3 regions of the Azospirillum sp. UENF 312511 genome follow, and region 3 is predicted to be linked to each of the others. Evidence: predicted binding sites of a transcription regulator. Region 3 holds the regulator's gene; each other region holds the start of a gene.
What was found. The regulator PhoB, encoded in region 3, activates phosphate uptake and scavenging genes when phosphate is short. The targets are predictions, from matches to a motif close to TNTCATAAAACTGTCA.
Positions count from the first base shown of each region.

Region 1: the regulator PhoB is predicted to act here: its motif matches at 2,787-2,802, upstream of ACWPN7_RS14120 (HesB/IscA family protein).
Region 2: the regulator PhoB is predicted to act here: its motif matches at 3,172-3,187, upstream of ACWPN7_RS07665 (DUF47 domain-containing protein).

Region 1 is NZ_JBSNCG010000003.1:583,149-589,832, forward strand. Features, by position in the region: gene nifX (nitrogen fixation protein NifX) at 1-338, shown strand, start outside; gene ACWPN7_RS14095 (NifX-associated nitrogen fixation protein) at 343-807, shown strand; gene ACWPN7_RS14100 (CCE_0567 family metalloprotein) at 818-1,024, shown strand; gene fdxB (ferredoxin III, nif-specific) at 1,196-1,489, shown strand; gene ACWPN7_RS14110 (nitrogen fixation protein NifQ) at 1,548-2,138, shown strand; gene ACWPN7_RS14115 (hypothetical protein) at 2,173-2,670, opposite strand; gene ACWPN7_RS14120 (HesB/IscA family protein) at 2,952-3,332, shown strand; gene nifU (Fe-S cluster assembly protein NifU) at 3,381-4,298, shown strand; gene nifS (cysteine desulfurase NifS) at 4,302-5,507, shown strand; gene nifV (homocitrate synthase) at 5,743-6,684, shown strand, end outside.
Region 2 is NZ_JBSNCG010000001.1:1,639,371-1,646,054, reverse strand. Features, by position in the region: gene ACWPN7_RS07680 (ATP-binding protein) at 1-841, opposite strand, end outside; tRNA gene ACWPN7_RS07675 (tRNA-Gly) at 1,193-1,267, shown strand; gene ACWPN7_RS07670 (inorganic phosphate transporter) at 1,403-2,410, opposite strand; gene ACWPN7_RS07665 (DUF47 domain-containing protein) at 2,415-3,068, opposite strand; gene ACWPN7_RS07660 (NUDIX hydrolase) at 3,323-4,363, shown strand; gene rraA (ribonuclease E activity regulator RraA) at 4,422-4,919, shown strand; gene ACWPN7_RS07650 (hypothetical protein) at 4,998-5,288, opposite strand; gene ACWPN7_RS07645 (DUF2023 family protein) at 5,412-5,801, opposite strand; gene fldA (flavodoxin FldA) at 5,837-6,319, opposite strand; gene ACWPN7_RS07635 (MFS transporter) at 6,503-6,684, opposite strand, start outside.
Region 3 is NZ_JBSNCG010000003.1:1,617,059-1,623,742, forward strand. Features, by position in the region: gene pstA (phosphate ABC transporter permease PstA) at 1-689, shown strand, start outside; gene pstB (phosphate ABC transporter ATP-binding protein PstB) at 727-1,512, shown strand; gene phoU (phosphate signaling complex protein PhoU) at 1,558-2,373, shown strand; gene phoB (phosphate regulon transcriptional regulator PhoB) at 2,405-3,109, shown strand; gene ACWPN7_RS18980 (hypothetical protein) at 3,263-3,535, opposite strand; gene ACWPN7_RS18985 (DsrE family protein) at 3,541-3,978, opposite strand; gene ACWPN7_RS18990 (HesA/MoeB/ThiF family protein) at 4,005-4,793, opposite strand; gene ACWPN7_RS18995 (hypothetical protein) at 4,868-5,677, opposite strand; gene cysK (cysteine synthase A) at 5,976-6,684, opposite strand, start outside.

The DNA of each region.
Region 1 (6,684 bases), 1.0 Mb from region 3:
ACATCGTGGTCTACGAGGTGGACAAGGCCGGCTACACGATGGTCGAGACCTGCCAGTTCGGCGGCTCGATGTTCGAGGACGGCAACGAGGACAAGCTGATCCCGAAGCTGGACGCGCTGGCCGATTGCGCCATCGTCTACCTGTCGGCCATCGGCGCCTCCGCCGCCGCCCGCGTGGTGGCGAAGAAGATCCACCCCGTGAAGGTGGAGGCCACGGACAGCATCACCGCCCTGCTCGACCGTCTGGTCGAAACCATCAACGGCAACCCGCCGCCCTGGCTGCGCAAGGCCCTGAACGCCGGCCAGCCGCAGGAGCTGGCCTTCGACGAGGAGGATTGAGAGCATGACCGACACCACCGTGGCCACCGGGAGCGACCTTTCCGAGGCCTTCCTGAAGACTCTGGTCATGCTGTTCCGCGCCGAAGACAGCTACGGCGCCTGGGAAGGCAAGAGCGATGAGACGATCCTCGCTCCCTTCATCCTCGACAAGGAAGCCCGCGCCGCCATTCCGATCATGGGCGACCCGGACCCCGACACGCTGTGGCGGCTGGAGCTGTTCTACAAGGCCGTCGGCATCACGGTCGAGAAGCAGACCGGCCACATCGCCTCCCCCATCATGAAGATGAGCCACGAGGGCTTCGGCCGCATGGTGCTGACCACGGGCCGGCTGGTCGTGGTGTCGAAGCACCTGCGCGACGTCCACCGCTTCGGCTTCCCGTCGCTGGAGAAGCTGGCCGCCGACGGCGCCAAGATCGTCGAGGAGGCCGTGGCGCTGATCCGCAAATACCCTGACGTCGCCGATCTGTGAGGATTCCGCCATGTCCGACATCGACGCCCTGAAGGACGAGGTCAAGAAGCTCAACGCCCGCGCGACCCAGAAGAAGATGGACCTGCACGACCTGTCGGAGGAACTGCCGCAGAACTGGCAATCCATCCTCCGGGTCGCCCAGGAGACCTACGACGCCTACAAGACCCTGACCGAGAAGCGCGCCGAGCTGAAGGCGCTGGAGACGGCGTCCGCCTGAGCGGCCTGAATGGAAACATTGCCCCCACCCTAACCCTCCCCCGCTTCGCAGGGGAGGGAACTCCGCCGCTTCGCGATCATCTCCCTCCCCTGCGATAGCGGGGGAGGGCCGGGGTGGGGGCAACGCCCATTCCCACCAAACAACACACCAAGCCCGATTGAGGAGCAGACGATGGCTGAGTTCGTGACCGGCACCACCCGCGGCGGCGCCGCCTGGACGCCGAAATTCGTGGAAAGCATCGACCAGAAGATGTGCATCGGCTGCGGCCGCTGCTTCAAGGTCTGCGGCCGCGACGTGCTGGAGCTGATCGGCATCACCGAGGACGGCGACATCGTCGACGCCTTCGACGACGAGGCCGAGAAGAAGGTCATGAGCGTCAAGAACGCCGGCAACTGCATCGGCTGCGAGAGCTGCGGCAAGGTCTGCTCCAAGAACTGCATCACCCACTTGCCCCAGGCGGCCTGACGGTCGCCGACATTGACTTAGGCGGCCTGACGGCCGCCCGCCCCCGGAGGAGGACGCCATGGGCATCCTGCACGCCGCCCCGCCGGGGGTGGGCGACACCACGCGGCTGTACCGTTGGCTGACCGATCGCCAGGGACGCTGCAACGTCTTCGACGCGCATCTGTTCGCCTGCATCCTGTCCCGCCGCTGGCCGGCGGGTCCGGGCGCGTTGGGACTGGATGACCGAGCGCTCGGCCAGCTTCTCGACCGCTATTTCCCTGGCGCCTTCGCGGCCGGCCTGCCGGTTCCCGACAGTTCGCCCACCCCCCTGCCCCCGCTTCTCCAGAGCGAAGCGGACGACATCGCCGCTCTTCTGCTCGCCCACCGCTCGCTGGGCATCGAGGAGGAGGCATGGCTCGCCGCCATCGTGGCTCGGGCCATGCTCGACGAGGGTGAACTGTGGCGGGATCTCGGTCTGGCCGGACCGAGCCATCTCGCGGCGTTGATGGAGCGCCATTTCGACTCGCTGGCCCTGCTGAACGCCACCGGCACCCGCTGGAAGGCTTTTCTCTACCGCTTCCTCTGCGCGCGGGACGGGCTGATCCCCTGCGGCGCCCCGGTCTGCCGCGATTGCGGCGCGGAGGCCGTGTGCTTCGGGTCGGGTGATTGACGAAACCGATCCGTCAATCACCCCTCTTCCCAAGTCACTCCTCCCCCAGACCTTTCGCCAGCGCAGCGATGACGCCGTAGCCGACCCGGTCCTGCGGATCGATGTCCGTCAGCTTCGCGAGGATCACCCTCGCCTCCTCCACCCGCCCGCTGCGCAGGCTGATGAAAGCCAACGCCTTCAAGGTGAAAAGGGTGAAGCGCGGCGGCCCTTCCTTCGCCCAATCGGTGCTGTCCGCGCGCAGGCTCCGCCAGTCGCCGGCATAGCCGCCCTCACGCGCCGCCGCGTCCAGCCCGATCATCGCCACCCGCTCCGCGTCCGCGAAGCGCTTGCGGTTGAAATAGAATTTGTAGAGCGCGTAGAAGACCGGCAGGACGCGCGGCCCCATCCGGTGGGCCTCCCACAGCAGGGCCTCGCAGGCCGCGGCGTCGGGGCGGGCCTTCACCGCCTCCTGCAGTTTCTCGTCGATGTGCTCGGGCACCTCGCCGAAGGCCATCCGCCCGTTGGACATCCGCAGTTCGACCGGCCGCTCCATCACCCGTCCCCTTCCGTTGTTTCGCAAAACCGTGCGCCCGACCGACAATCCTGTATGGGCCGCAAGCCCACTTCGCAAAAGCCCATAATCAAATTGTGCGTCCTTTCGTCGCAGGATGTCGCAAAGCCGACATGGTCCCGACCCGACAATTGTCGGGAAAACACCAGCCGCTTGACCTGACAATTCATCAAAATCAACAACTTAAAAGTTGGCACGCCGCTTGCTGATCCTATGACCAGGAACGGTCGGCATGCCCGACGAAGCATTTGGAGGCGGCAGACATGGTGACCCTGACGGATGCGGCGGTGAACACCCTGGAGCGCGTGCTGGCGAAGTCTGGCGGCGCCGCGGCCGGCCTGCGCATCGCGGTGGCCGACGGCGGCTGCGCCGGCATGAAGTACCAAATGGGGCTGGAGGCCACGGCGGGCGACGAAGACGCCGTGCTGACCTTCGGCCCGGTGACGATCTTCGTCGATCCGACCAGCCAGCCCTTCCTGACCGGCGTGGTGGTCGATTTCGTCGAAGGGGTCGAGGGCGCGGGCTTCAAGTTCGACAACCCCAACGCCACGGGCAGCTGCGGCTGCGGCAAGTCCTTCTCGGCGGGTCCGGGGGGCAGCTGCTCCTCCGCGCCGGCGGCCGGCGGCTGCGGCACCGCCCACTAACCCCGAACACTCTCCCCCCACCCGGTAACGCGGGAAAGGCAAGGCGTCATGTGGAACTACACCGACAAGGTCAAGGAACACTTCTTCAACCCGAAGAACGCCGGCGCGCTGGATGAGGCGAACGCCGTGGGCGAGGTCGGGTCGATCACCTGCGGCGACGCCCTGAAGCTGATGATGAAGGTCAACCCCGACAGCCAGGTCATCGAGGACGCGAAGTTCCAGACCTTCGGCTGCGGCTCGGCCATCGCGTCCTCGTCGGCGCTGACGGAGATGATCATCGGCAAGACGGTGGACGAGGCGCTGGCCGTCACCAACCGCGACATCGCCGAGTATCTGGGCGGCCTGCCGCCGGAGAAGATGCACTGTTCGGTCATGGGCGCCGAGGCGCTCCGCGCCGCCATCGCCAACTTCAAGGGCGAGGAATGGGTCGACGACCACGAGGAAGGCGAGCTGGTCTGCAAGTGCTTCGGCATCGACGCGGCGATGATCGAGCGCGCGGTGACCGTCAACAGCCTGACCACGCTGGAGGAGGTCACCCACTACACCAAGGCCGGCGGCTCCTGCCAGACCTGCCACGAGAAGATCGAGGAGGTGCTGGAGGCCGTGCTCGCCAAGACCGGCGCGCTGGCCCCGCCCAAGCCCCACGCCCCCGGCACGGTCGGGCTGGACGCCATCAAGCCGCTGGCCCCGAAGGCCGAGGCCGCCCCGGCGAAGCTGACCAACGTGCAGCGCATGCAGAAGATCATGTTCGCCATCGAGGAGCTGCGCCCGCAGATCCAGCGCGACGGCGGCGACGTGGAGCTGGTGGACATCGACGGCAAGGACATCTATGTCCGCCTGACCGGCGCCTGCTCCGGCTGTTCGCAGTCCGCCGGCACCATGATGGGCGTGCAGGCCAAGCTGGTCGAGGCGCTGGGCGAGTTCGTCCGCGTCAAGCCCGCCTCCCTCCTGCCGGCGGGGGCCTGAGCCATGACTGCACAGGGAATCTACCTCGACAACAACGCCACCACCCGCGTCGATCCGGAGGTGCTGGCGGAGATGCTGCCGCTGTTCACCGAGCAGTTCGGCAACCCCTCCTCCATGCACGGCTTCGGCGCCGCGGTGGGCGGCAAGATCGAGTGGGCGCGCAAGCAGGTGCAGGCGCTGCTCGGCGCCGCCCATGACAGCGAGATCGTCTTCACCTCCGGCGGCACGGAGAGCGACAACACCGCCATCCTGTCGGTGCTGGAGGCCTATCCGAAGAAGAAGAGCATCGTCACCAGCGTGGTCGAGCATCCCGCCGTCCTTGCGCTGTGCGACTATCTGGAGAAGAAGCGCGGTTACACCGTCCACCGCATCGGCGTGGACAACCGGGGCAACTTGGACCTCGACGCCTACAAGGCGGCGCTGGGGCCGGACGTCGCCATCGTCTCGATCATGTGGGCAAACAACGAGACCGGGACGATCTTCCCGATCGAGGAGCTGGCCCAGCTCGCCAAGGCCGCCGGCGCGGTGTTCCACACCGACGCGGTGCAGGCGGTCGGCAAGATCCCGATGACGCTCGCCACCAGCGCGGTGGACATGCTGTCGCTGTCCGGCCACAAGCTGCACGCGCCCAAAGGCATCGGCGCGCTCTACGTCAAGCGCGGCCTGCGCTTCCGCCCGATGCTGCGCGGCGGCCACCAGGAGCGCTCGCGCCGCGCCGGCACCGAGAACGCGCCGGGCATCGTCGGGCTGGGAGCGGCGGCACAGCTCGCACTCATGCACATGACCGACGAGAACACGCGGGTGAAGGCGCTGCGCGACAAGCTGGAGCAGGCCATCCTGGCCGCCGTTCCCAACTGCTTCGTCACCGGCAACCCGGCCAACCGCCTGCCCAACACCTGCAACGTCGCCTTCGAGTACATCGAGGGCGAGGCGATCCTCCTGCTGCTGAACGAGGCCGGCATCGCCGCCTCCTCAGGGTCGGCCTGCACCTCCGGGTCGCTGGAGCCGAGCCACGTGATGCGGGCGATGGGCGTGCCCTACACCGCCGCCCACGGCGCCACCCGCTTCTCCCTGTCGCGCGAGACGACCGAGGAGGAGATCGACCGGGTGATCGCGGTGGTCCCCGGCATCATCGCGAAGCTGCGCTCGCTGTCGCCCTACTGGTCGCAGGCGGGCGCCCCCAAGGAGTTCGCACCGGTTTACTCGTAACACCGAGATCGCAGGCCGGGCCGGGCCCGCGTCCCGGCAACCCGCCCGACGACACCCGCCGGGACGCGGTTCCCCGGCCCGGTCTGCGACACAACACACCTCCCGGCCCCCTCCCCATCCCTCCCCCGCTGTCGCGGTGGAGGGGGCAGAGCGGCGGCAGTCCCCTCTCCTGCGAAGTGGGGGAGGGTTAGGGAGGGGGCAACCACCGCGACGCATTCGCATCGAGGTTCACGTCATGCCGATGGCCGGTTCCACCATCATCAACGACACGACGCTGCGCGACGGGGAGCAGACGGCGGGGGTTGCCTTCACGCTCGACGAGAAGATCGCCATCGCCCGCGCGCTCGACGAGGCCGGCGTGCCGGAGCTGGAGATCGGCATCCCCGCCATGGGTCCGGAGGAGCGCGAGGGCATCCGCGCCGTGGCCGCGCTGGGGCTGAAGGCCCGGCTGATGGTCTGGTGCCGCATGCACGACACCGACCTGAAGGCGGCGCTGGACTGCAAGGTCGGCACCGTCAACCTGTCGATGCCCGTCTCCGACATCCACATCACCAGGAAGCTGAAGCGCAGCCGCGCCTGGGCCCTGGCGGAGATCGAACGCAAGGTCAAGACGGCCCGCGACCACGGGCTGGAGGTCAGCCTGGGCGGCGAGGACTCCTCGCGCGCCGACATGGATTTCCTGATCGCCGCAGCGACGGTGGCGCAGGAAGCCGGCGCCCGCCGCTTCCGCTTCGCCGACACGCTGGGCGTGCTCGACCCCTTCCAAACGCGCGCCTGCATCGAACGGCTGCGCCGGGCCACCGACCTGGAGATCGAGATCCACGCCCACGACGACCTCGGCCTCGCCAACGCCAACTCGCTGGCCGCCGTGCTGGGCGGAGCGACCCACGTCAACACCACCGTCAACGGGCTGGGCGAACGCGCCGGCAACGCCCCGCTGGAGGAGGTGGTGGTGTCGCTGAAGGTGCTCTACGGGCAGGACTGCGGCGTGGACACCCGCGCGCTGGGGGCGATCTCCGACCTCGTGGAGCGCGCCTCCAACCGGCCGGTGGCGGTCAACAAGTCGATCGTCGGCGACGCCGTCTTCACGCACGAGGCCGGCATCCACGTCGACGGGCTGCTGCGCGACCGCGCCACCTACCAAAATTTCGACCCCGCCGAGGTGGGGCGCGAACAC
Region 2 (6,684 bases), on a different contig from region 3:
GGCGGATCGGGAACTGCGGCCAGATGGTGGTAATGAAGGGCTCCGCCTCCGGGCTGCGCATCAGCTCTCCGGTCAGCCGGGACTTGCCGATGCCGGCTTCCCCGACCAGGACGGCGCAGGCGCCGCGGCCCCGCTCGGCCTGCCGCAGCGCGCCGGTCAGCACCGCCAGTTCGGGCCGGCGCCCGACGAACAGGGTGCCTTCGGCCGACAGCAGGTCCATCGCCGTGAGCCGCATCGCCCGCGCCGCCTCCAGCGCGAAGGCGCTCACCGGCTCCGCCGTGGCGGACAGGCGCAGCGTCCCCGCCGGGCGGACGGTCAACCCCTTGGGCACGAGGTCCAGCGTCTCGCGACTCAGCAGCACGCTGTTGGGCTGCGCCCGCTGCTGGAGCTTGGCGGCGACGTGCACGGTTTCGCCCACCGTGCGGTAGTCGGTCCAGACGCCCGTCTCGATGATCTGGGCCACCACCTCGCCGGAGCTGATGCCGATTCGCATCTTGAACTCGTCCGAATCGATGGCCGAGCGGGCGATGTCCTGCGCGGCGAGGCAGGCGCGCAGCGCATGGTCCTCCAGCGCGGAGGGGGCGCCGAACACCGCCATGATGCCATCGCCCAGCACCTGGGCCACCGTGCCGCCATAGCGCCCCACCGCGTCGGTGAGGATCTGGAGGATGGTCAGAAGGGTCTGGTCGGCTTCCTCCGGGTCGCGGCCGGAGACCATGCTGGAGGATTCGACGATGTCGGCGAACAGGATGGTGACGACCTTGCGTTCCGCGCTGTTGCGCAAGGCCGCTCCGCCATCCGGCGAATCGGCGGCGGTGGACCCGGCGTTGGGCGCAGGCATAGGCCGGCACGACGCCTCCCGAGGCGCCGCCGTGGGCATCGATTGCGATTCGCCCAGGTCCATGTCCGTTCCGGCCATCGAAGCCCCCCTGCGGAGCGTCATCGGCATGTTAGAGGAAACAATTTCGAATGCGCAGACATTCAAAACAAGGGAAGGGTAATTTCACTCCGGAAACCTCAGCCTAACATATGATGGTATGTTTCCTCGTGCAATCGGCGAGGGGCGGCCCGTCCTGGCCTGCAGTCCAGCCGTGCCCGCCTTGCCTCGACGCACGGAATGGTGTCGCGTGAAAAAATAGGCTTGCCTTGGCCGTCGCCGGGGCGTATACGGGCGCTCCTCCGCTGGAGCGGCGCGGGCGTAGCTCAGGGGTAGAGCACAACCTTGCCAAGGTTGGGGTCGAGGGTTCGAATCCCTTCGCCCGCTCCATTACACAGCGCGGATGGTACGAAAAAGGGCGGCCTCGGGCCGCCCTTTTCGCGTTTTGCGCCGTGTCTCCAGGGCTTGTGCCGCCGGGGCGGAACCGGTGGCGGGCCTTTCGGCCCGCCGGCCCCGCCGGGTCTGTCACCACAGCGCCAGCGACAGCTCGTAGAAGAGCGCGCCGACGACGGCGGTCGCCGGCAGGGTGATGACCCAGGCCATGACGATGCCCTGCGCCAGCCCCCAGCGTACCGCGCTGGTGCGGCGGGCGGCGCCGACGCCGATGATCGCCCCGGTGATGGTGTGGGTCGTGCTGACCGGCACGCCGAGCCACGTCGCGACGAACAGCGTGATGGCGCCGCCGGTCTCCGCGCAGGAGCCCTGGACCGGCTTCAGGTCGGTCAGCTTGGAGCCCATGGTCTTGACGATGCGCCAGCCGCCGAACAGCGTGCCCAGCCCCATCGCGGCCTGACAGGTGATGACCACCCAGAAGGGCACGTGGAAGGTGTCCCCCAGCATACCCTGCGAATAGAGCAGGACGGCGATGATGCCCATGGTCTTCTGCGCGTCGTTGCCGCCGTGTCCCAGGCTGTAGAGCGCGGCGGAGCCGATCTGGATGTGGCGGAACAGCCGGTCGACCGCGAAAGGCGTGCTGCGCCGGAATATCCAGGACACCGCCACGATCATCACGCTGGCCAGCAGGAAGCCGACCACCGGCGAGACCACGATGGCCGCGGCGGTCTTCGCCAGACCGGACACCACCACGGCGTCCAGCCCGGCCTTCGCCACGCCGGCCCCAACGAGGCCGCCGATCAGCGCGTGGGAGGAACTGGACGGGATGCCCAGCCACCAGGTGAAGACGTTCCAGACGATGGCGCCCATCAGCGCGCCGAAAATGACGTGCGGATCCACCACCCCCGCCCCGACGATGCCGGTGCCGATGGTGGTCGCCACATGCAGCCCGAAGAACAGGAAGGCGATGAAATTGAAGAAGGCGGCCATCGCGACCGCGGTCCGCGGCGACAGCACGCGGGTGGAGACGACCGTTGCGATGGAGTTGGCCGCGTCGTGCAGCCCGTTGAGGAAATCGAAGAGGAGGGCGACGCCGATCAGCCCGATGAGGATGGGCAGGGCGAGGGTAGCGGCTTCCATGGGATCAGACCTGTTCGACGATGATGCCGTCGATGGTGTCGGCCACGTCCTCGCACGCATCGAGCACGCGTTCCAGCAGCTCGATGATCTCGCGTTGAAGGGCGTGACGGTGGGTGATGGGGGAGTCGAGCCCGCCGCTCTCGTCGCGCAGCCGGTGATTGGCCTCGCGCAGGAGCCGGTCGCCTTCGCTCTCGATCCGCGAGACCTCGGCGGTCATCGCGTGGAGTTGCTCGACGTGTTTGGGGATGTCGCGGAGCAGGGGGATCCCCGCGCTCAGCCGGGCGGTGCAGCGCACGATGGCATCGGCCTGGGCGTGCATTTCCGGTGTGTAGTCGGTGAAGCCCGCCTCCACGAGGTGACGCGCGGTCTCCTCGATGAGGTTGAGCACGTCGTCCATCCGCTTGCCGAGTTCCTGGATGTCCGAACGGTCGAAGGGCACGATGAAGGTGCGGTGGACGGCGAGCTGGATCTCCTTCTCGATGGCGTCGGCCTCGCTCTCGACCCGGCGGATGGTCTGGAACCGCTCCTCCAGGTCCTGGCCGCTGGCCATCATCGCCCGCAGCGCCTCGGCGCCCGTGGCGACGGTCCGGGCATGCTCGGCGAACAGGTCGAAAAACCGTTCTTCGCGCGGCATCAGGGCCCGGAACAAATTCAGCATGCGTGGTTCTCCAACTTACGCCGGCCTGCACTGCTGGGGACCCGCACGGACGCGCGCGAGCCTCAGCGTCGCGGCTGGTGTAACATCCCCGGCGCCCGTGGGGAGTCACAAAAGTGTCATGCCGGGCCGGCTTGCGGCGAGATTTCACGGGGGTACCCGGCGGAAAGACCGGTGATTTGCCGCGGCGGGCCGCTTATCCTGCCGCCGACGGATCGGCAACGGGGTGGCGCGTGGCAGGGGAAACACGGATCGGCTTGGAAACACGGATCGGCTCGGAAACACAAATCGGCCTGACGGCGGCCATCGTTTCGGTGGGCGTGTCCCCGGCGAACGGCGCCGAGCCGCGCGTGGTGACCGTGCGCAGCGGCTTCGAGATTCCCGAATCGCACCGCCGCGGCGACGAGCCGCCGCCCCACCGCGACGCCCTGCCGGGCGCCCCCTTCGATCCCGAACGCTTCCGCACGCTTCAGGACGGCCTGCGCGCGGTGGCGGAGGACGCGGCCGGGCTGACCCTGCGCTATGTCGAGCAGCTTTACAGCTTCGGCGACCGCTACCGCGACCCGCACGAGCTGTTCGGCGGCCCGCGGTCGCTGGTGGTCGGCTATCTGGCGCTGCTGCGCGAGGCGCCGCTGTGCATCGACGGTGCGGAGTGGCGCGGCCTGTACGAGTTCTTCCCCTGGGAGGACTGGCGCGATTCGCCGCCGGCGCTGCTCGATTCGGTAATCCGCCCGGCGCTGGCCCGCTGGGTTGCCGCGGCGCCGGACGAGCCCGCCCGCGCCCGCCGCGGCGAGCGCGCCCGCATGGCCTTCGCCCTGGACGGCGGGGAGTGGGACTCCGAACGGGTGCTGGAGCGCTACGAACTGCTCTACGAGGCCGGGCTGGTGGTGGAGGCGTTCCGCGACCACGACCTGGCCCGCCGGGCGGGGGTGGAGGAGCGCACGGTGCGGCTGGAGATGCCCCGCGCGCTGGGCCGCCCGATGGCCCGCGACGGCCGCCGCGTCCTGGCGACGGCGCTGGAACGGCTGCGCGGCAAGCTGAAGTACCGCCCCATCGTGTTCGAGCTGCTGCCCCCGACCTTCACCCTGCACCAGCTTCAGCAGGTGGTGGAGGCGCTGTCCGGCGAGCGGCTGCACAAGCAGAATTTCCGGCGTCTGATGATCTCCGGCGGGCTGGTGGAGCCGACCGGCCAGTATGAGAGCCAGACCGGCGGGCGCCCCGCCGAACTCTACCGCTTCCGCCGCAGCGCCATCCTGGAGCGCACCAGCACGGGGGCCATCGCCGCCCCGGAGGATTGACCATTGCCGATCTGTGGGTATTCTTCCGCCAATACCTAAAGGAGGGGAGCGAAAGCGCATGACCGACTTCGACAGCACCTGCGACCTCTACGACCGGTTCGAGAAGACCGCCCGCGTCGCCGACCCCGTCTTCCGCGATTTCGGCCAGCGTTGCAAATTCAGCGGCGCCGCGGTGACCGTGAAGTGCTTCGAGGACAATTCCCGCGTCAAGGAGGTGCTGGGCACGCCGGGTCGGGGCAAGGTGCTGGTGGTGGACGGCGGCGGCGGCCTGCGCGCCGCCCTGATGGGCGACCTGATCGCCAAGGACGCGGTGAAGAACGGCTGGGAGGGCGTGGTCATTCACGGCTGCGTCCGCGACGCCGCCGTGCTCGCCACGCTGGACCTCGGCATCAAGGCGCTGGCGGCGATCCCGCGCAAGACCGTCCGCAACGGCGAGGGCCAGAAGGATCTGCCGGTGACTCTGGCCGGCATCCGCATCAACCCCGGCGATCTGGTCTTCGCCGACGAGGACGGCGTGCTGGTGCTGACTCCCGAGGAGTTCGGCGCGACCGCGTGACTTGGCGGCTCGGAATCCCTCCCCTACGACGTGGGGGAGGGTTGGGTGGGGGCACCAGCGACGGCGCCCCGTCACATCTCAGCCCGCGACCTTCTCCCACCCCATCTTCTGGTACCGGTATTCCAGGATCGTCGGCGCCGCGCAGGCGTAGCCGACCCAGACGCCCAGCGTCATCAGGGCGCCGACCGGCCACAGCGGGATGGAGATGAGGATCAGGGCCGCGTGAATTGCGGCGTGCAGCCACTCGGCCTTTTTTGCGAAGTAGACGGGTCCGAGCAGAAAGGCCCAGAGAATCTCGCGGTTGGTCACCGCCTCCCGCTGGCCGTTCGTGGGATTCTCGAACATCATCCCGGACGGAGCCGCCGCCATCCCTGCCTCCCCTTGATTGTTTTCCATTCTATTTGGGGAAGCAGTCTGGACGACGGCGGCCCGGCCTGTCGAGGCCGAAACGGCCTTTTTCCGGATGGTGGAGACGGTGTCCTGACGGATGGATCAGGACACCGCCCCGTCCCGCCCGGCCCCGTCCCGCCCGGCCCCCTCCCTTCCGGCCCCCTCTCTTCCGGCATGGGCCATGGCCAGGAAGCGCCGGCACTGCTGCTCGCGGTCGTAGCCGAGCAGGGTGCCGAGGATGAAGTCCTCCTCCGGCGTCAACTGGTTCAGCGGCTTGCGCACGACGCTGCGCACCATCGCGACGCAGGCCGGGTTGCCGAAGAAGACGTTGACCTTGGCCTCGGTCACCGTCTGGACGTGGTAGTCGACGAACCGCTCCGCCAGCTTGCGGGTCACCGTGTCGGCGTCCCGCGTGCTGAGCGTCATCATGACCATGGGCCGGACACCCTTGCTGTACTCGTACAGATGGTGACCGAGCAGATGGACAGGCATGGCCAACCCATCATGGGCCAACCCATCATGGGGCATCACGCCAGTTGGCTGATCCATGCGGTGATCCGTTTGTCGGTTTGGGAGGACTGGTTGTCCTGGTCGAGCGCCAGCCCGACGAACCGCCCGTCGCGTTCCGCGGTGGAGCCCGAATGCTCGTAGCCGGTGGTGTCGGTGAAGCCGACGACGACCCCGCCCTGCGCCACCACCTGATCGTAGAGCGTGCCCATGGCGTCCACGAAGGACTCCGGGTAGGTCACCTGATCGCCGGTGCCGAACAGGGCGACCTTCTTGCCGTTCAGGTTGGCGGCCTTCAGCGTGCCGAAATTGGCCTCCCAATCGCATTGCAGATCGCCGACGCCATAGGTCGGCGCGCCGAGGATCAGCAGGTCGCAATTCTCGAAATCCGCGGCGGAGGCGCGGGCGATGTCGACGGTCTTTCCCTGAATCTTCTTCGCGATGCGCGAGGCGACCGACTTGGTCGCGCCGCCGTCGGAGCCATAGATGATCGTGACGTTCATGGTCTCTCTCTGGGCAATCCTGTGGGCCAATCGGATCAGGGCCGGCAAGCAAAGGCGAGAACGTCCGGCCTGCGCCAAATGATAATAAGAATGATTCGCATTTGCAACATGACCATGACGGATTTGTGGGAATTCCACGAAGGGGAGGCCGCGCCGCCAGGGACGGCGCGGCCTTCAGGGGGGTCAGGAGTCCTTGTGCGGGGAAACGTTGGGCAGCAGCGCGGCGAACAGGCCGAGCAGGGGAACGACCGAGCAGGCCTGGAACACGAAGCCGATGCCCTTCCAATCCGCCAGGACGCCGAGCCCGGCGGCGGCCATGCCTCCGATGCCGAAGGCCAGACCGAAGAACAGCCCGGAAACCATGC
Region 3 (6,684 bases):
AGCCGGAACAGGCGGGCATCCTGGGGGCCGTCGTCGGCTCCGCCCTGACGCTGGTGGTGACCATGCTGCTGTCGGTGCCCATCGGCATCGCCGCCGCGGTCTATCTGGAGGAGTTCGCGCCGAAGAACCGCTGGACCGACCTGATCGAGGTGAACATCAACAACCTCGCCGCGGTGCCGTCGATCATCTTCGGCCTGCTGGGTCTGGCGGTGTTCCTCGGCTTCTTCGGGCTGCCGCGCTCCGCCCCGCTGGTCGGCGGTCTGGTGATGGCGCTGATGACCCTGCCGGTCATCATCATCGCCTCGCGCGTCGCGCTGAAGGCGGTGCCGCCGTCGATCCGCGAGGCGGCGCTGGGCGTCGGCGCCTCGCCGCTGCAGACGGTGACGCACCATGTCCTGCCGCTGGCCCTGCCGGGCATCCTGACCGGCACCATCATCGGTATGGCCCGCGCGTTGGGCGAGACGGCGCCGCTGCTGATGATCGGCATGGTCGCCTTCATCGTGGACATCCCGGGCGGCCTGACCGACAGCGCCACGGCCATCCCGGTGCAGATCTACATGTGGGCGGACAGCCCCGAGCGGGCCTTCACGGAGCGCACCTCCGCGGCGATCCTGATCCTGCTCGCCTTCCTCATCCTGATGAACGGCCTGGCCGTCTTCCTGCGCAAGAAATTCGAGAGGCGTTGGTAACCCCATGAGCGTCCAGACCCACATCCCGGCCACGGCCATGGCTTCGCGTCCCGCCGCCGGCATCCACGGCACCAAGATGGTCGCCCGCGACGTCAAGGTGTTCTACGGGGCCAAACAGGCGCTCAAGGGCATCAACCTGGAGATCCAGGAAAACCGCGTGATGGCGCTGATCGGCCCGTCCGGCTGCGGCAAGTCGACGTTCCTGCGCTGCCTGAACCGCATGAACGACACCATCGAGAACTGCCGCGTCGAGGGGCTGATCGCGCTCGACGGCGAGGATGTCTACGGCAAGTCCATCGACGCCGTGCAGCTCCGCGCCCGCGTCGGCATGGTCTTCCAGAAGCCGAACCCCTTCCCGAAGTCGATCTACGACAACATCGCCTACGGTCCGCGCATCCACGGCATCGCCAGCCACCGCGACGAGATGGACGAAATCGTCCAGACCTCGCTGCAGCGCGCCGGCCTGTGGAACGAGGTGAAGGACCGCCTGCGCGAGCCGGGCACCGGCCTGTCCGGCGGCCAGCAGCAGCGCCTGTGCATCGCCCGCGCCATCGCCGTCAGCCCCGAGGTGATCCTGATGGACGAGCCCTGCTCGGCGCTCGACCCCATCGCGACCGCCCACATCGAGGAGCTGATCGACGAGTTGCGCGAGAACTACACGATCGTCATCGTCACCCACAACATGCAGCAGGCGGCCCGCGTCTCCCAGAAGACCGCCTTCTTCCATCTGGGCGACATGGTGGAGTGCGACGACACCGAGGAAATCTTCACCAACCCGCGGGACGAGCGCACCCAGGGCTACATCACCGGCCGCTACGGCTGATCCCCGGCATCGCCGCATCCTTTCCATCAGCGAAGGACGTGAAGCATGAGCAACGAACACATCGTGCGTTCCTTCGCGCACGAACTTGAGCGCCTGTCCAATCTGATCACCCAGATGGGCGGCGTCGCCGAAGCGCAGGTGGACGCCGCCGTGAAGGCGGTGGCCCGCCGCGACGTCGCGCTGGCCGCCCAGGTCATGCAGGCCGACCGGCGCATCGACGCCTACGAGCGCGACATCGACGCCGAGGCCGTGCGCCTGCTCGCCCTGCGCCAGCCGCTGGCCCAGGACCTGCGCGAGATCGTGTCGGCGCTGAAGATCGCGTCGGACCTGGAGCGGATCGGCGACTACGCCTCCAACATCGCCAAGCGCTCGCTGGCGCTGGCCCAGGTGCCGGTGGTGCGCCCGGCGGTGGCCATCCCGCGCATGGGGCGGCTGGTCGAGTCGATCATGAAGGACGTGCTGGACGCCTACATCGAGCGCGACGTCCAGCGCGCCATCGCCGCCTGGGAGCGCGACGAGGAGCTGGACGACCTCTACACCAGCCTGTTCCGCGAAGTCCTCACCTACATGATGGAGGACCCGCGCAACATCACGCCCTGCACGCACCTGCTGTTCATGGCGAAGAACCTGGAGCGGATCGGCGACCACGCCACCAACATCGCCGAGACCATCCATTATCTGGTGGTCGGGACGACACTGCGCGCCGCGCGTCCGAAGAACGACGGCAGCAGCTTCGCCGTGGTCGAGCCGGGCGGTTCGGTCATGGATGCGGCTACGGAGTCGGTGGAACGGGGGCCAGTGGAACGGGGATTGCCGCGGGACGGCGGCCCGGATAACGATGGAGCGGGACATGCCGCGTGACGGAGAGACGCGCAGTGGGAGCGGGACAAGCATGAATTCGGCGCTGAAGCCGCTCGTTCTCATCGTCGAGGACGAAGCCGACATCGTGACGCTGCTGAAGTACAATCTGGAGAAGGAAGGCTTCCGCGTGAACGCCGCCACCGACGGCGAGGAAGCTCTTCTGCTGGCCGGCGAGCAGACGCCGAACATTGTCCTGCTCGACTGGATGCTGCCGTTGATGTCGGGGCTGGAGGTCTGCCGCCAGATGCGCCGCAACAGCAAGATGCGCGACATCCCGATCATCATGCTGACCGCCCGCGGCGAGGAGGCGGACCGCGTGCGCGGCCTGAATTCCGGCGCCGACGACTACATCACCAAGCCCTTCTCCCCAACCGAGCTGGTCGCCCGCATGCGCGCCGTGCTGCGCCGCTCGGCCCCCGGCATGACCGACGAGACGCTGCAGTTCGCCGACGTGACCATGGATCTGGCCGCCCACCGGGTGCGCCGGAACGGCCGCGACGTGCATCTGGGGCCGACCGAATTCCGCCTGCTGCGGCATTTCATGCAGCATCCCGGCCGCGTCTTCTCGCGCGAGCAGCTTCTCGACGTGGTGTGGGGCCACGACGTCTATGTCGAGCCGCGCACCGTGGACGTTCACATCCGCCGTCTGCGCAAGGCGATGAACGAGGAGACGGAGATGGACCTGATCCGCACCGTCCGCTCGGCGGGCTACGCGCTGGACAGCAAATCGGTCTGACCGAAATGCGCCAAGCGCCGGCCTTGCCCTCTCCCTAACCCTCCCCCCGCTGACGCAGGGGAGGGGATTGTTTCCCTCTCCTGCGAAGCGGGGGAGGGAAGGGGCCCACGCGTCAGCGTGGGAAGGGTAGGGGCTATGTGTGCAATGCGAAAGCTACCCCTCCAGCAGCTCCACCGCCTCCCGCAAAATCGCCACCTTCGGGCCGAAGCGCTTCGCCGGGTCGCTGTCCTCGATGAAGCCGATCATCATGCGCAGGGCGTGCGCCACCCGCGGAGCGAGATCGGGATGCGCCGTCACATGCTGCGCCAGATGGACCAGCGCGTCCCGGTAGGGCCGGCCCTCGAAGCCCTCCGCGGCGATCGCCTCGAAGCGGTTCGCGTGTTCGATCACCAGGCTGTGGTCCACCGGGCTGTGGTCGTCCGTCATCGCGTTCACACGAACAGGATCGCGCCGGTCTTCGGCGCGTCGTTCAGGAAGGTGACGACCCCGCCGGTCGTCACCGGCACGTCGGGGCGCAGCGGCACGCCGGCTGGCAGGCCGAGCGCGCGCAGCCCCATCTCGCAGGCCATGACCGTGACCTTGAGCATCACGCAGGCTTCCAGCAACTCCTCGAAGCCGGCCAGCCCGTTGGCGGTGAAGGCGGCGTCGCGCTCCGCCGGGCGGCTGCCGTCGTCGGCCGGGTCCAGCCGGTGCCAGCCCGGCACGCCGTCGGTGTCTCCGGCCAGCAGCGTGTTCAGGGCGCGGCCGGTGAAGAACAGTGTGACCTTGCGGTTGGTCGCCGCCGCCGCGCTGGCCATCACCAGGGCGTAGTGCACCCGGTCGAAGCCGCCCGCGAACAGGACGATGGACAGGGACTCGGGGCCTTCCATGACTAAAGGGCTCTCCCAATCGCCGCTCAGTGGGCGGACAGGTCGTGGATGGTCGGGTGGGTGCCGCACAGCGGGCAGTCCGGGTCGCGGCGCACGGTGATGCGCTGGAAGGAGGCGTGCAGCGTGTCCAGCATCATCAGGCTGCCCGACAGCCCCTCGCCGATGCCCATGATCTCCTTCAGCACCTCGGTCGTCTGGAGCGAACCGACGAAGCCGGCCAGCGCTCCCAGAACGCCGCCTTCGGAGCAGGACGGCACCAGACCGCGCGGCGGCGGTTCCGGGAACAGGCACCGGTAGCAGGGGTGCGGGTCGCCGAGATGCGCCTTGAAGGTGGAGACCTGCCCGTCGAAGCGCAGGATTGCCGCCGACACCAGCGTCTTTTTCGCGAAGTAGCAGGCATCGTTCAGCAGGAAGCGCGTGGCGAAATTGTCCGACCCGTCGGCCACGATGTCGTAGCGCCCGATCAGGTCCAGCGCGTTGTCCTTCGTCAGCCGTGCCTTGTGCACCTCCACCGCCACGTCGGGGTTCAGCGCGCGGATGCGGGCGGCGGCGCTCTCCACCTTCGGAACGCCGAGCGACGACTCGTCGTGGATGACCTGCCGTTGCAGGTTGGACAGGTCCACCGTGTCGTCGTCGATGACGCCGATGGTCCCCACCCCCGCCGCGGCGAGGTAGAGCAGCAGCGGCGCGCCCAGCCCGCCGGCCCCGACGACCAGGACGCGGGCGCGCAGAAGCGCTTCTTGCCCGATCCCGCCGACTTCCGGCAGGATGATGTGGCGGGAATAGCGGTGAAGCTGGGTATCGGTGAAATCCATGATCCGCAGAATAGCGCTGAACGCCCCATGCCGCGCAAGCCCCCTCGCTCGGGAGCCTGACGCGGGCGGCAGCGTCAGGCGAGCAGGCTCATCTTGTAGGGGGTGGTCTTCGACGTGCTGGACGACTTGTTCGCATCCTCCGCCGCCCACTGCTTCAGCCGCGCCTCGCGCTCCCGCATGATCTTGTCGAACGGGCGTTCCTCGGTCGATTCGGGTGTCTTGGCGACCTTCTGGATGAAGTTCAGCTGATAGGGGATTTCGCCGACCACGTTCTTCGGCGGGACGATCACCAGCTCATACTGGCCGGGGTCGATCTTGAAGCTGGGCTTCTTCAGCATGTCCTCGCCCGCCTTCGTCGGGTCCATCGTGTCGCCGGAGGCCACGACCTTGCCCTCCTTGCTCATGAGGGCCCAGCGCGTGTAGGGCAGGGACATGTTGCCGACGAACTCGCCGCCCTGGGCGACGGTCAGCGTGTGCTTCTGGACGCCGCTGTCGTTGCCGACGACGGCGCGGGCGATGCCCTTCATCTGGGCACCGGTCCCCACCATCATGATGTTCTGGCGTTCGGTGATGTCCAGCGTGTATTCGCGCTCGTTCACCCCGCGGACGGCCTGGGAGATGACCGCGGTGTAAGTGCCGGGGCCGAGCTTGGCGCTGGTTTCCGCCGCCTCGTTCTTCGCCTTCGCCTCGGCGACGACCTTGTTGTTCTGGTCGACGATCTTGATGTTGGTGTTGATGTCGGCGATCTTGAAATTGAATTCGCCGGTCTTCGACACCGTGAACTGGCGGTAGTCGGTGGATGCGAGGTTGGAGTCCAATTCGTTGGTGATGCCGCGGAACTGGAACCAGTTCATCGTCGAGGCATTCGGAATCGTGACGCCCATGGTGGCCTCCCCCGCTGGTCCTGTGCCGTCCGCTCCGCATCGTCGCGCGGCCGCGCCGCAAGCCGGTCCGTTGCCCGGAACGGCGGAGCCGCGCCGGCCGAAATTCCCAGCGCCGACAGGTTAAATTACTAAAATCCAATCTTTTTGTCAAATCGCCTCCCGATTCCGGGGGCGGACACAAAGACCGGACGCTGTCCACTCTACAGCAGGATGCGTGGCGATGCAATATTCGCCGCCCGGTTGCGCGCCGGGAGTCCCTTCCCACGCCCGTGAGCGGGCGCGGGAAGGGATGCCGGTGTTACTCCAGCCCTTCGAACAGGGCGGTGGAGAGATAGCGCTCGGCGAAGGACGGCAGGATCACGACGATCAGCTTGCCCTCGTTCTCCGGACGGGAGCCGATCTCCAGCGCCGCAGCCAGCGCGGCACCCGAGGAGATGCCGACCGGGATGCCTTCCAGCTTCGCCACCTTGCGGGCCGTCTCGAAGGCGCGCTGGTTGGAGATGCGGACGACCTCGTCGATCAGGTCCTTGTTCAGGACGTCCGGCACGAAGCCGGCGCCGATGCCCTGGATCTTGTGCGGGCCGGGCATGCCGCCGGACAGGACGGGGCTGTCCTCCGGCTCCACCGCGATGGTGCGGAAGCCCGGCTTGCGGGCCTTCAGAACCTCCGACACGCCGGTCAGCGTGCCGCCGGTGCCGACGCCGGAAATCAGGAAGTCGGCCTTGCCGTCGGTGTCCTTCCAGATCTCCTCCGCCGTGGTGTTGCGGTGGATCTCCGGGTTGGCAGCGTTCTTGAACTGCTGGAGCATGTAGGCGTTCGGATCGGTGGCGACGATCTCGTCGGCCCGGCGGATGGCGCCCTTCATGCCCTCCGCCGCCGGGGTCAGCACCAGCTCGGCGCCCAGCAGCTTCAGCATCTTGCGGCGCTCGACCGACATGCTTTCCGGCATGGTCAGGATCAGCCGGTAGCCCTTGGCGGCGGCGACGAAGGCCAGCGCGATGCCGGTG